2 regions of the Yersinia enterocolitica subsp. enterocolitica genome follow, and region 1 is predicted to be linked to the other one. Evidence: predicted binding sites of a transcription regulator. Region 1 holds the regulator's gene; the other holds the start of a gene.

Region 1 (5,335 bases):
CCAGAAATGAGCCAGAAGTTATGGGCTTTGCAATTCGCACCATGAGGGGTAACAACTGATGAATAACATCGAAGAGCTAAGAGAGCACTGCGAAGAAATGATAGCTATCTCCCCCCTACGGCATGCGTTCATCCCAGCATCATCAATTATCACTCTGATAGATAGAATTGAGAAAGCAGAAGCAGCGTTATCAGCGGCAAACGAGAAGCTACTTGTGCCTGAAGGGTATTGCATCATGCCAGAATCACTGACAGCAGGAAACGGAGCGAAAGGCGCTTTAAGCGGTGAATTCTTCACAGAGACAGATATTACATGTGAGAAGTGTGGCGGCAACTATGACGAACATTATTCGTGTGAGCGCTGTAATGACTTGGGGGTTCAAACGGTAAGGACAGTAATTGGATGGTCAACCATTAAAGCCATCTACAAGATGGCAGTAGACACCACTGCCATTCGTCCTACCGTTTCAAGATCGAGGGTAATGCAGATGCTGAGTAAAGAGCAGCTGGAAAAGCGGATTGCAGAAATTAGGAACATAGCCAGTGAAATGAAATGGTCGTCAGTTGAACATGGTCAGGTGGCACTCAATGATGCGGAGGCATTAGAGGAACTGCTATCACTGCGTGAGCAACTTGCAGAGTTGAAAGCGTTGCCGCCTGTTGCGTGGCGATGGAGATTTTGCGCCCAAAATGTGGTTACCCTGGACAAAGACAGAGCCGAGAAATCCAATGAAATGGGTGTTGATGATTTTACAGAGCTATTCACAGCAGCCAAACCAGCAGAAATACCACGCCATATTTTCTCAATGCTGGTAAATGAATTGCGTGACGTGCCAGCGATCGGCTGTAAGAGGGAATTAATTATTGGTGTGTTAAACCGTCATGGCGTTATCGCTGAGCCGGTTCAGTGTGATCCACCAGCAGCAGAATAATTTTAGTCACGGCCTGTGTGCGGCGGGCCTTTAAATAAACAGTGTGGGGTATGTATGAATACAACATTTTTGTTAATGGCTGAGTTTGAAACATCAACGATCCCGCTGTCCGATATTGCTGAGCGGTATTTCGGTATGAAGCCTGCAACAGCAGATAAGAAAGCTGGCGCTGGTGATCTGCCGGTTCCCACCTTCCGTATCGGTGACTCACAAAAGGCTCCCAGAATGGTGCACGTTAACGATTTAGCGGACTTTATTGATAAGCGGCGCGGGGAAGCAAAAACAGAGTTGGCGCGGATCAAATAATATTGATGGTGTTGAAAAACTTAGACCACCAGCACCCCAATAGCACCCCGTGAATTTGTAACTTACTGATATTTATTGTTAGTACGTCCCATCGAGCATCGGCGCGACGGAGAAACGTTGCAGGGGGTAATGTGGCTTATCGGCCTGAGTGCTGGAAAAAGTCTGAGCTTGGTACATTTACTGTAGTTTCATCGGTTATGGCTGCATCAATTACCCATTGATATTACTCATTGAGCAAACCAAACAATGGGAAGGAATTTGTGATTATACCATAGAACTTTACGATGGCGGCCTGAGTGATAGTTGTAGCTCAACATATGGCAATCCGCGGCTAGCTGCTGCAACTTGCTAAAGTTGTGACACTCCACGACATCCCATTTTTTTCATCTATCGGCGATTAGCTGTAAATATGATAAAATCGATACCATTCAAATGCTGCGGGATGTACATGATGAACCCTATCAATCAGGAAAAGCTGCTTGCTCAGGCTGAAAGCCTGTGCCAACAACGAAACGTCCGGCTGACACCGCAACGTCTTGAAGTCTTGCGTTTGATGGCGCAACAACCTGGTGCGATCAGTGCTTATGATCTGTTGGATTTACTGCGTGTTTCTGAACCACAAGCTAAACCGCCAACAGTCTATCGTGCATTGGATTTCTTGCTTGAGCAGGGGTTTATTCACCGTGTTGAATCAGCAAACAGCTATGTGTTGTGCCATCATTTTGAAGAGCCAACTCATACTTCGGCATTATTTATCTGCGATCGCTGCAAGATAGTGACTGAACGGACAACTGTTGGTATCGAAGAATCTCTGGCGCAACTGGCCAAACAATCGGGCTTTACCCTGCGCCATACTGTGGTTGAAGCTCATGGTTTATGTGCGGAATGTGGGGAAGTTGAAGCATGCGAAAGCCATGATCATTGTGATCACGACCATTCTATTGTGACAAAGAAGAAATAGTATCTCGTGGTAAAAGTAGACTGTCGTCAGATAGGCGGCAGGATAAATATGAGCTGAATTAGAACCGTAGAAAATATGGATGGGCTTTAAGTAAAACAAGACACCTCCTTGTGTCAACTCGATATAAATAGAATACCTATAGAATATTATTAATTATTAAAGTCACCACTCATTTGAATTTTAAAAAATATAAAAAAAGAATGGTTATTGAATAATATGATTATTCTATAAAACTAAAGGCCAGATATATTTATATCGATATCAGTTTAATTCCGTTTAACGCTGCTACCAGCGATATTTGCTGTGATCTTCCCAGGCCTTCACTTCTTTCTCGGCTTGCTCTTTCTGATAGCCGTATTTCTCCTGGATTTTCCCTACCAGCTGGTCACGCTTGCCTTCAATGACTGTCAGGTCATCATCGGTCAGCTTGCCCCATTTCTCTTTCACTTTACCTTTAAACTGCTTCCAGTTACCGTCGGCTTGATCTTTATTCATAATATCTCCGTTACCTTGGGATTAGTCAGTTTATTTAATTCAACACGGTAAATAATTTAAAATATAATAACTTGTTGCTTCGCTTACCGTATGAATAACTATAGCAGAGGATACTGATAATTAAAGTCAGATTAGTATTAATGACTGCAACTTGAGAAATAAACAGAAAGGAAAACCTCGTAATATTCAGTTAAAACAGCAAGTAATAACTTATTATCGGAATGTTCTCAAACTAGATTGAATTAAATATGAAAGGAGTAAAATTCTTTATATACCCTTCTTAATGAAGGGTATATAGATAAACGCGAAAATCAGATCCAGTCGCCATTACGGATGACACCAACGGCCAGACCTTCAATAGTGAAACTTTGTTCACGCAGATCGACTACAATCGGCTGAAACTCACTATTTTCTGGCAGAAGTTGTACGATATTACCTTGTTTTTTCAAGCGTTTTACCGTTACTTCATCATCAATACGCGCAACAACTACTTGCCCATTACGCACATCTTGAGTTTTATGTACTGCCAGTAAGTCGCCGTCCAGAATACCGATATCTCTCATCGACATTCCATTTACCCGCAACAGGAAATCCGCACTCGGCTTAAACATGGAGGGATCAACTTTATAGTGCCCCTCAATATGCTGCTGCGCTAACAGTGGCTCCCCTGCGGCAACCCGACCAATCAGTGGTAAACCATCTTCTTCTTCCATCAATAGACGGATACCGCGAGAAGCGCCGGAGACAATCTCGATAACGCCCTTACGGGCCAGTGCTTTTAAATGCTCTTCAGCGGCGTTAGGAGAGCGAAACCCCAGACGCTGCGCAATTTCGGCACGGGTCGGTGGCATACCTGTTTGCGCTAGGTGATCGCGCACAAGGTCATAAACCTCTTGCTGTCTGGTAGTAAGTGCTTTCATTCCGCCCCCTGTTTGTTTATACAGTCTTGCTGTGAGTATATACAGGTAAGCGGGTATTGGGAACCAAAGAGTGAATAAAAACAGGGATTAATCACTGTTTACATCCACAGCGATGTTTATCTCATTCTTAGCCGACATGTTGCCAGAGCACGGTTACCCATATAAATAGCGCCAACAAAATGGCCAGAAACACGGCAGCAGATCCCATATCTTTGGCCCGACCTGATAGTTCGTGGAGTTCGCTGCCGATGCGGTCCACCACCGCTTCAATAGCACTATTGATGACTTCAACAATGATGACTAACACCACACTCGCAACCAATAAAATGCGTGCTGTGGCATCTACATCCAGCCAGAAGGCCAGTATGATAGCGAGTATGGCAGCCACTGCTTCCTGACGAAACGCGGCTTCATTTTTCCAGGCTGCGGTTAAACCTTTCACAGAATAACCAGCGGCTTTATAGATTCGGGTTAATCCTGTTGACTGATTTGCCATTTTTATTGCCTTTATCTTAAGTTAATGATGATTTTTGCCGCTTTCTGTTGTCTCATCACCACAGATCTCAAAACCAGTTTCTGGTATCCTTGCGACGAATTGCTAACAAGAGGCTTCATGTAGTTATGTCAGGTTGGCGTAAAATATATTATAAGTTATTGAATTTACCACTTAAACTGTTGGTAAAGAGCAAGGTTATTCCGGCAGATCCTGTGACTGAGTTAGGGTTAGACCCGTCTCGTCCTATTCTGTACGTTTTGCCTTACAATTCTAAGGCTGATTTACTGACTTTGCGAGCGCAGTGTCAGGCACAGGATTTGCCCGACCCATTGATTCCATTGGAAATCGATGGCGTGCAACTTCCCAGCCATGTCTTTATCGATAACGGCCCAAGGGTGTTTCGCTACTACGCCCCGAAGCAGGAATCGGTAAAAATATTCCACGATTATCTCGATCTGCATCGCAACAACCCGGAGCTGGATATTCAAATGCTGCCGGTGTCGGTGATGTTTGGCCGCTCTCCAGGGCGCGAAGGCCACGGTACGCCACATCTGCGCGTACTGAACGGCGTGCAGAAATTCTTTGCAGTATTGTGGCTGGGTCGCGATAGCTTTGTGCGTTTCTCCACCACGGTTTCACTACGCCGGATGGCCAGTGAGCATGGTACAGATAAAACGATTGCCCATAAATTGGCACGCGTAGCGCGGATGCACTTCTCGCGTCAGCGTTTGGCTGCGGTTGGCCCGAGCCTACCGGCACGTCAAGACCTGTTCAAGAAGCTGTTAACCTCCAAGGCGATTGAAAAAGCGGTTGCCGATGAAGCTCGCACCAAGAAAATCTCCCATGAGAAAGCACAGCAAAACGCCATAACGCTGATGGAAGAAATTGCTGCCGACTTCTCTTATGAAGCGGTGCGTCTGTCGGATAGGGTTTTGAGCTGGACGTGGAACCGCTTGTATCAAGGGATTAACGTCCATAATGCAGAACGTGTACGGCAGTTGGCGCAAGATGGTCATGAAATCGTCTATGTACCTTGCCACCGCAGCCACATGGATTACCTGCTGCTCTCCTATGTCCTTTATCACCAGGGGCTGGTGCCGCCGCATATTGCTGCTGGTATTAACCTTAATTTCTGGCCTGCTGGCCCGATCTTCCGCCGCTTAGGTGCGTTCTTTATCCGCCGTACCTTTAAAGGCAACAAGCTCTATTCCACCGTGTTCCGTGAA
Region 2 (5,335 bases), 2.7 Mb from region 1:
CAACAGTTTCCGAATGTCATCGCCCTTATGCGCTCGCTACAGGGCATTGGTGCCACGCACTTACATCAAGGGCGTAAGGCTGGGTTGAATGGCCGCAAGCGCCTCATGGCCTTGCAGCAGGCTTATAGCATGCAATCTGGTTACTACCCGCTGAGTTACCATTTGGTTTATGGGGTTATTTATCGTGATTAGACGTTGGTTTATCACCGGCACAGATACTGATGTCGGTAAGACTGTTGCCAGTTGTGCATTGTTGCAAGCCGCAGCCCTCCAAGGCTTCCGCACCGCGGGTTATAAACCGGTAGCATCTGGCAGTCAGATGACAGCCGATGGCTTGCGTAACAGTGACGCTCTGGCATTACAGGCGAATAGCACTCAAACATTGTCTTATGCACAGGTGAATCCATTGACACTGCTAGAGGCGACCTCGCCGCATATTGCCAGTGTCAGTGAAGGGCAGGAGATTCATTTGCCGGTCTTATCACAAGGCTTACGCCAACTTGAGCAATCAGCTGACTGGATATTGGTCGAAGGGGCAGGGGGTTGGTTTACGCCCCTTTCGTCACAGGCGACGTTTGCCGATTGGGTGCAGCAGGAACAATTGCCAGTGATAATGGTTGTTGGGGTAAAACTTGGCTGCATCAATCATGCACTGTTGACGGTTTTGGCGATTGAGCAAGCGGGGCTACCTTTGGCCGGTTGGGTGGCGAATGAGGTGATACCGGCAGGACGGCGGCAAACTGAATACATGGCAACACTGAAACGGATGATAAACGCACCGTTACTAGGGATTGTTCCCCATCTTGCGGATTTGGCTACTTCTCCTGTGACAGAGCGACGCGATCTTGGTCGCTATCTGGATCTGAGTTTATTAGCAGTGCACCGCCGCCCAGATTAAAGGTAAATACGGATTTTTAGCCATTTGGTGGTTAAAAGGGCTAATAACAAGTATTAGCCCACTATTTCGTCTGGTATAAATAGGGGGGCGCATAGCAGTATTGAGCCATCTCAACTGGCCAAATGCTCAATGATCATATTTTCATCCAACTGATCTAACGTCCCTTGCGCCACATTTCTCCCTCCTGCCATCAAGCAAAATCTATCTGCAACATGTTGAATAAACGGTAATCGATGTTCGACCAGCAATACCGTCATGCCAAGGCTACGGCTAAGTTGGTGCAGGATATTGCCGATGTCCTCACTCAGTGGCGGCAACGTACCGTTACCTGGCTCATCAAGAATAAGCAATTCAGGTTCGGCGACCAGCGCGCGGGCAATCGCCAACTGTTGTTGCTGGTAACGGGTAAGTTCTCCACCCCGTTGATGACGTTTGTCATACAACAGAGGGAACAACTCAAAAACCCAGCCCGGGATATGGCGTGATTTATGTCCAGCGAGCACGGCTATCAACATATTCTCCTCAACACTCATTTGGGAGAATATCTGTTGCCCTTGCGGAACATAGCCGATACCTAGCGCAGTGCGCCCTTCAACAGGTTGCTGTAACAAATTCTGCGGCGGTTCATGGTTCGGCTGCCAGGTCATGGTGCCACTCATAACGGGCAGATGGCCCATGATGCAATTAATTAATGTGGTTTTCCCTACGCCATTACGCCCAATCAGGCAGGTGCATTGGCCGCGGGGAATCTCCAGATTGATATCCCAAAGAATATGGTTCTGACCATAGTATTGATTTACAGCGGTTAAACTCAGCATCAGTGCTTCTCCTCAGTCGATCTCAGTTGCTCACAGGTATCCCGGTGTTCTGTAACGGCTAGTGAAGGATTAACCAGCAAATCTGCATACTTGGTAGCGGCAGCACTGCATAAAACACCACATTTCTAGCGGGTGGTTGCGAGTGTCTTTTGTTCCTCAAACAAGTAAGCAACTCTTGGGCCAAGTTGCGATGAGTTGAGATAAAATACGTATGTTAACGGGCTGTAAATGGTTTTGGCGCGCAAGGGGAAACTAAAACGGCTAAAACAGCTGGAGGGCCAGTGGTGAGTGGGTTTTTATTGCACTCAAGCAGTGCTATACAGAAAATAATGGTGCAATAAAAATACAGGACTTCTTGCACTGCTGAGTAGCCTCACAGAAAGAACTAAAATTATAGAATTAGCAAATAGATTTGTTAGCACTAATTGAAATATGCGGTGAAATAAAAATGTAAAAAAAACACTAAAAAAGTCAGTTTGTCACTATAACTTCGCGAAGCTTCGCTTTTCGCCAACACGCGGCCCTTATGGGGTTGAATGAGTTATCCACCATTCCTGTGGATAACCTTGTGCATTAGCCATAGAAAACTGATGGCAGACGAGAGCGGACGCGGCTTCCGCTCCTGTTGTCCGGATTCTCGACTTTTTGATAAAAATTTTAATTTTCAATGAGTTAATTAAAATCAAGCATTCAGAAAATATAGCTGGCACACATGGGTAATCTTTAATCAATTAACTATCAATAATGTGTCGATGTTCATAGCTGGGGATAAAAATACTTTTAGGGGGCAAATGCTATCCACATATCACTGTAATAATGCGTGCAATATTGCATTGAGAGAAATTTCAGCATTTTGGTGCTTGAAGCTGGTTTTATATCCAGTATCATAGCAGTGGCAAAAATCTATGGGGCTTTCATAATTAGCCTCCTGACAGTTTGTATTTCTCCGGTGGGTAGCAAATTCATGAGTAAATCATTCAAACTACATTCTGAGTTTAAGCCAGCAGGTGATCAGCCTGAGGCCATCCGGAAACTGGAGGAGGGGCTGGAAAATGGTCTGGCTCATCAGACGCTGTTGGGGGTAACCGGCTCGGGCAAAACCTTTACGGTGGCCAATGTTATTGCTGACCTGAATCGGCCCACCATGGTGTTAGCCCCCAACAAAACCCTGGCGGCACAGCTTTATGGTGAGATGAAAGAGTTCTTTCCCGAGAATGCGGTAGAATATTTCGTCTCCTATTATGACTATTATCAACCTGAAGCTTATGTACCGAGTTCAGACACCTTTATCGAGAAAGACGCCTCGGTAAACGAGCATATCGAACAAATGCGGCTATCAGCCACCAAGGCACTGCTGGAGCGGCGCGACGTGGTGGTGGTTGCCTCGGTTTCTGCCATTTATGGTCTGGGTGACCCTGATTTATATCTGAAAATGATGCTGCATTTGACCAAGGGTATGATAATCGACCAACGCTCCATTTTACGGCGTTTGTCAGAATTGCAATACAGTCGCAACGACCAGGTGTTTCAGCGCGGCACTTTCCGGGTACGTGGCGAGGTTATCGACATCTTCCCAGCGGAGTCTGATGAATGGGCACTGCGGGTAGAGTTGTTTGATGAGGAAGTGGAGCGGCTATCGATATTTGATCCGCTGACCGGTCAGCTACAACATGAGGTTCCACGTTTTACTGTTTACCCTAAAACGCACTACGTTACCCCGAGGGAGCGTATTTTACAGGCGATGGAAGACATCAAGGTTGAGCTGGCAGAGCGGCGTAAGGTGCTGCTAGCCAACAACAAATTGATTGAAGAACAGCGTATTACCCAGCGAACCCAGTTTGACCTCGAAATGATGAATGAACTGGGTTATTGCTCTGGTATTGAAAACTATTCCCGCTATCTTTCGGGCCGTGGGCCGGGAGAGCCGCCGCCAACACTATTTGATTATCTACCATCAGATGGTTTGCTGATTGTAGATGAATCCCACGTCACCATCCCGCAAATCGGTGGCATGTACAAAGGTGACCGCTCACGTAAAGAAACATTGGTGGAATATGGCTTCCGGCTACCCTCGGCGCTGGATAACCGCCCAATGCGTTTTGAAGAGTTTGAAGCGTTGGCACCACAAACTATCTATGTTTCCGCCACTCCCGGTAAATATGAGCTGGAAAAATCCGGTGGCGATGTTATCGACCAAGTGGTGCGCCCAACCGGCTTACTGGATCCATTGATTGAGGTACGGCCTGTAGCAACGCAGGTGGATGACTTGCTATCAGAGATCCGCATTCGCGCTGCAATTAATGAGCGGGTGCTGGTCACTACGCTGACCAAACGCATGGCAGAGGATTTAACCGAGTATCTGGAAGAGCATGGCGCGCGGGTGCGTTACCTGCATTCGGATATTGATACCGTGGAGCGGGTTGAGATTATCCGTGATTTGCGTTTGGGTGAGTTTGATGTGCTGGTGGGGATCAACTTACTGCGAGAAGGGCTGGATATGCCGGAGGTTTCTCTCGTTGCCATCCTTGATGCTGATAAAGAAGGTTTCCTGCGTTCTGAGCGCTCATTGATCCAGACCATTGGTCGCGCAGCACGTAACCTTAATGGTAAAGCCATTCTTTATGGTGACAGAATTACGGCTTCAATGGAAAAAGCCATTGGTGAAACTGAGCGGCGTCGAGCCAAACAGCAAGCTTACAATGAAGAGCGCGGCATTATCCCACAGGGGCTAAACAAGAAGATCGGCGATATTCTGCAATTGGGTCAACCTTCTACCCGTGGCAAAGGGAAAAGCCGGGGTGGCAAAGTGGCTGATACCAACAACTACCAATCTCTGGCACCAAAAGCGCTTGATCAGAAAATCCGTGAATTGGAAGCGAAGATGTACACCCACGCGCAAAATCTTGAGTTTGAGCAGGCGGCAGAATTACGCGATCAGGTGCATCAGTTACGCCAGCAGTTCATCGCTATATCTTAATATCTTGCGGCATAGCTCGATTCCTCGTAAGGTGTGCCGCTAAATTTAGGGTAATAAAAGGGCAAATGATGAGTGACCATGTATCAAAAGATCCGTTACACGGAATTACCCTTGAACAACTGTTGACCAAATTGGTTGAGCATTATGGTTGGGAAGAGTTGGCATATCGCATCCGGATCAACTGTTTCACCAGCTCACCAAGTATCAAATCTAGCCTGAAGTTTTTGCGACGTACACCGTGGGCACGAACTAAAGTGGAAGAGCTTTATATCCACATGAATGCGACCGCTGCTTTGGAAGAAAAATCGCGTAAGTAACCTGGTTCGCCCACTTACACCGAGCCTGCGCCACCTAATTGTTGCAAGGTGGCTTCCAGTGCCTGGCGCAGTAACTCTCGGTCATGACGATAGGGAATATCTTTGGCTTCCAAGGGCTGTTGGACAATGATTCTGTCCGTAACGCCGCTGATATCAATGTGCGGGCTTACAATTGCTGCATCGATAATTTTTCGACCAATTTTACTTTCCATTATTTCCAGCTTTTCGTGTAATGACAGCTCAGCGGCCGCCACACTGAGTTCACGCCCCAGATTGCCAATATAAATCATGCTGGCAGAGCTGCGCCGCAGGGCTTGAGTGAGGT

What was found. Region 1 encodes LexA, which represses DNA repair genes until DNA is damaged. Its sites were predicted from a motif close to TNCTGTATGTACATACAGNA; they were not measured.
Region 2: a site for LexA is predicted at 2,581-2,600, ahead of uvrB (excinuclease ABC subunit UvrB). Genes of this name have one in related genera too.

What each region holds. Positions count from the first base shown of each region.
Region 1 covers NZ_LR590469.1:2,914,655-2,919,989, forward strand. Annotated here, with positions in the region: gene FGL26_RS13950 (hypothetical protein) at 1-59, shown strand, start outside; gene FGL26_RS21695 (hypothetical protein) at 59-931, shown strand; gene FGL26_RS13960 (pyocin activator PrtN family protein) at 986-1,237, shown strand; gene zur (zinc uptake transcriptional repressor Zur) at 1,689-2,198, shown strand; gene FGL26_RS13970 (CsbD family protein) at 2,484-2,693, opposite strand; gene lexA (transcriptional repressor LexA) at 3,005-3,613, opposite strand; gene FGL26_RS13980 (diacylglycerol kinase) at 3,741-4,109, opposite strand; gene plsB (glycerol-3-phosphate 1-O-acyltransferase PlsB) at 4,235-5,335, shown strand, end outside.
Region 2 covers NZ_LR590469.1:201,237-206,571, forward strand. Annotated here, with positions in the region: gene bioC (malonyl-ACP O-methyltransferase BioC) at 1-192, shown strand, start outside; gene bioD (dethiobiotin synthase) at 185-898, shown strand; gene FGL26_RS01005 (branched-chain amino acid ABC transporter ATP-binding protein) at 1,009-1,716, opposite strand; gene uvrB (excinuclease ABC subunit UvrB) at 2,681-4,693, shown strand; gene FGL26_RS01015 (VF530 family protein) at 4,762-5,010, shown strand; gene yvcK (uridine diphosphate-N-acetylglucosamine-binding protein YvcK) at 5,025-5,335, opposite strand, start outside.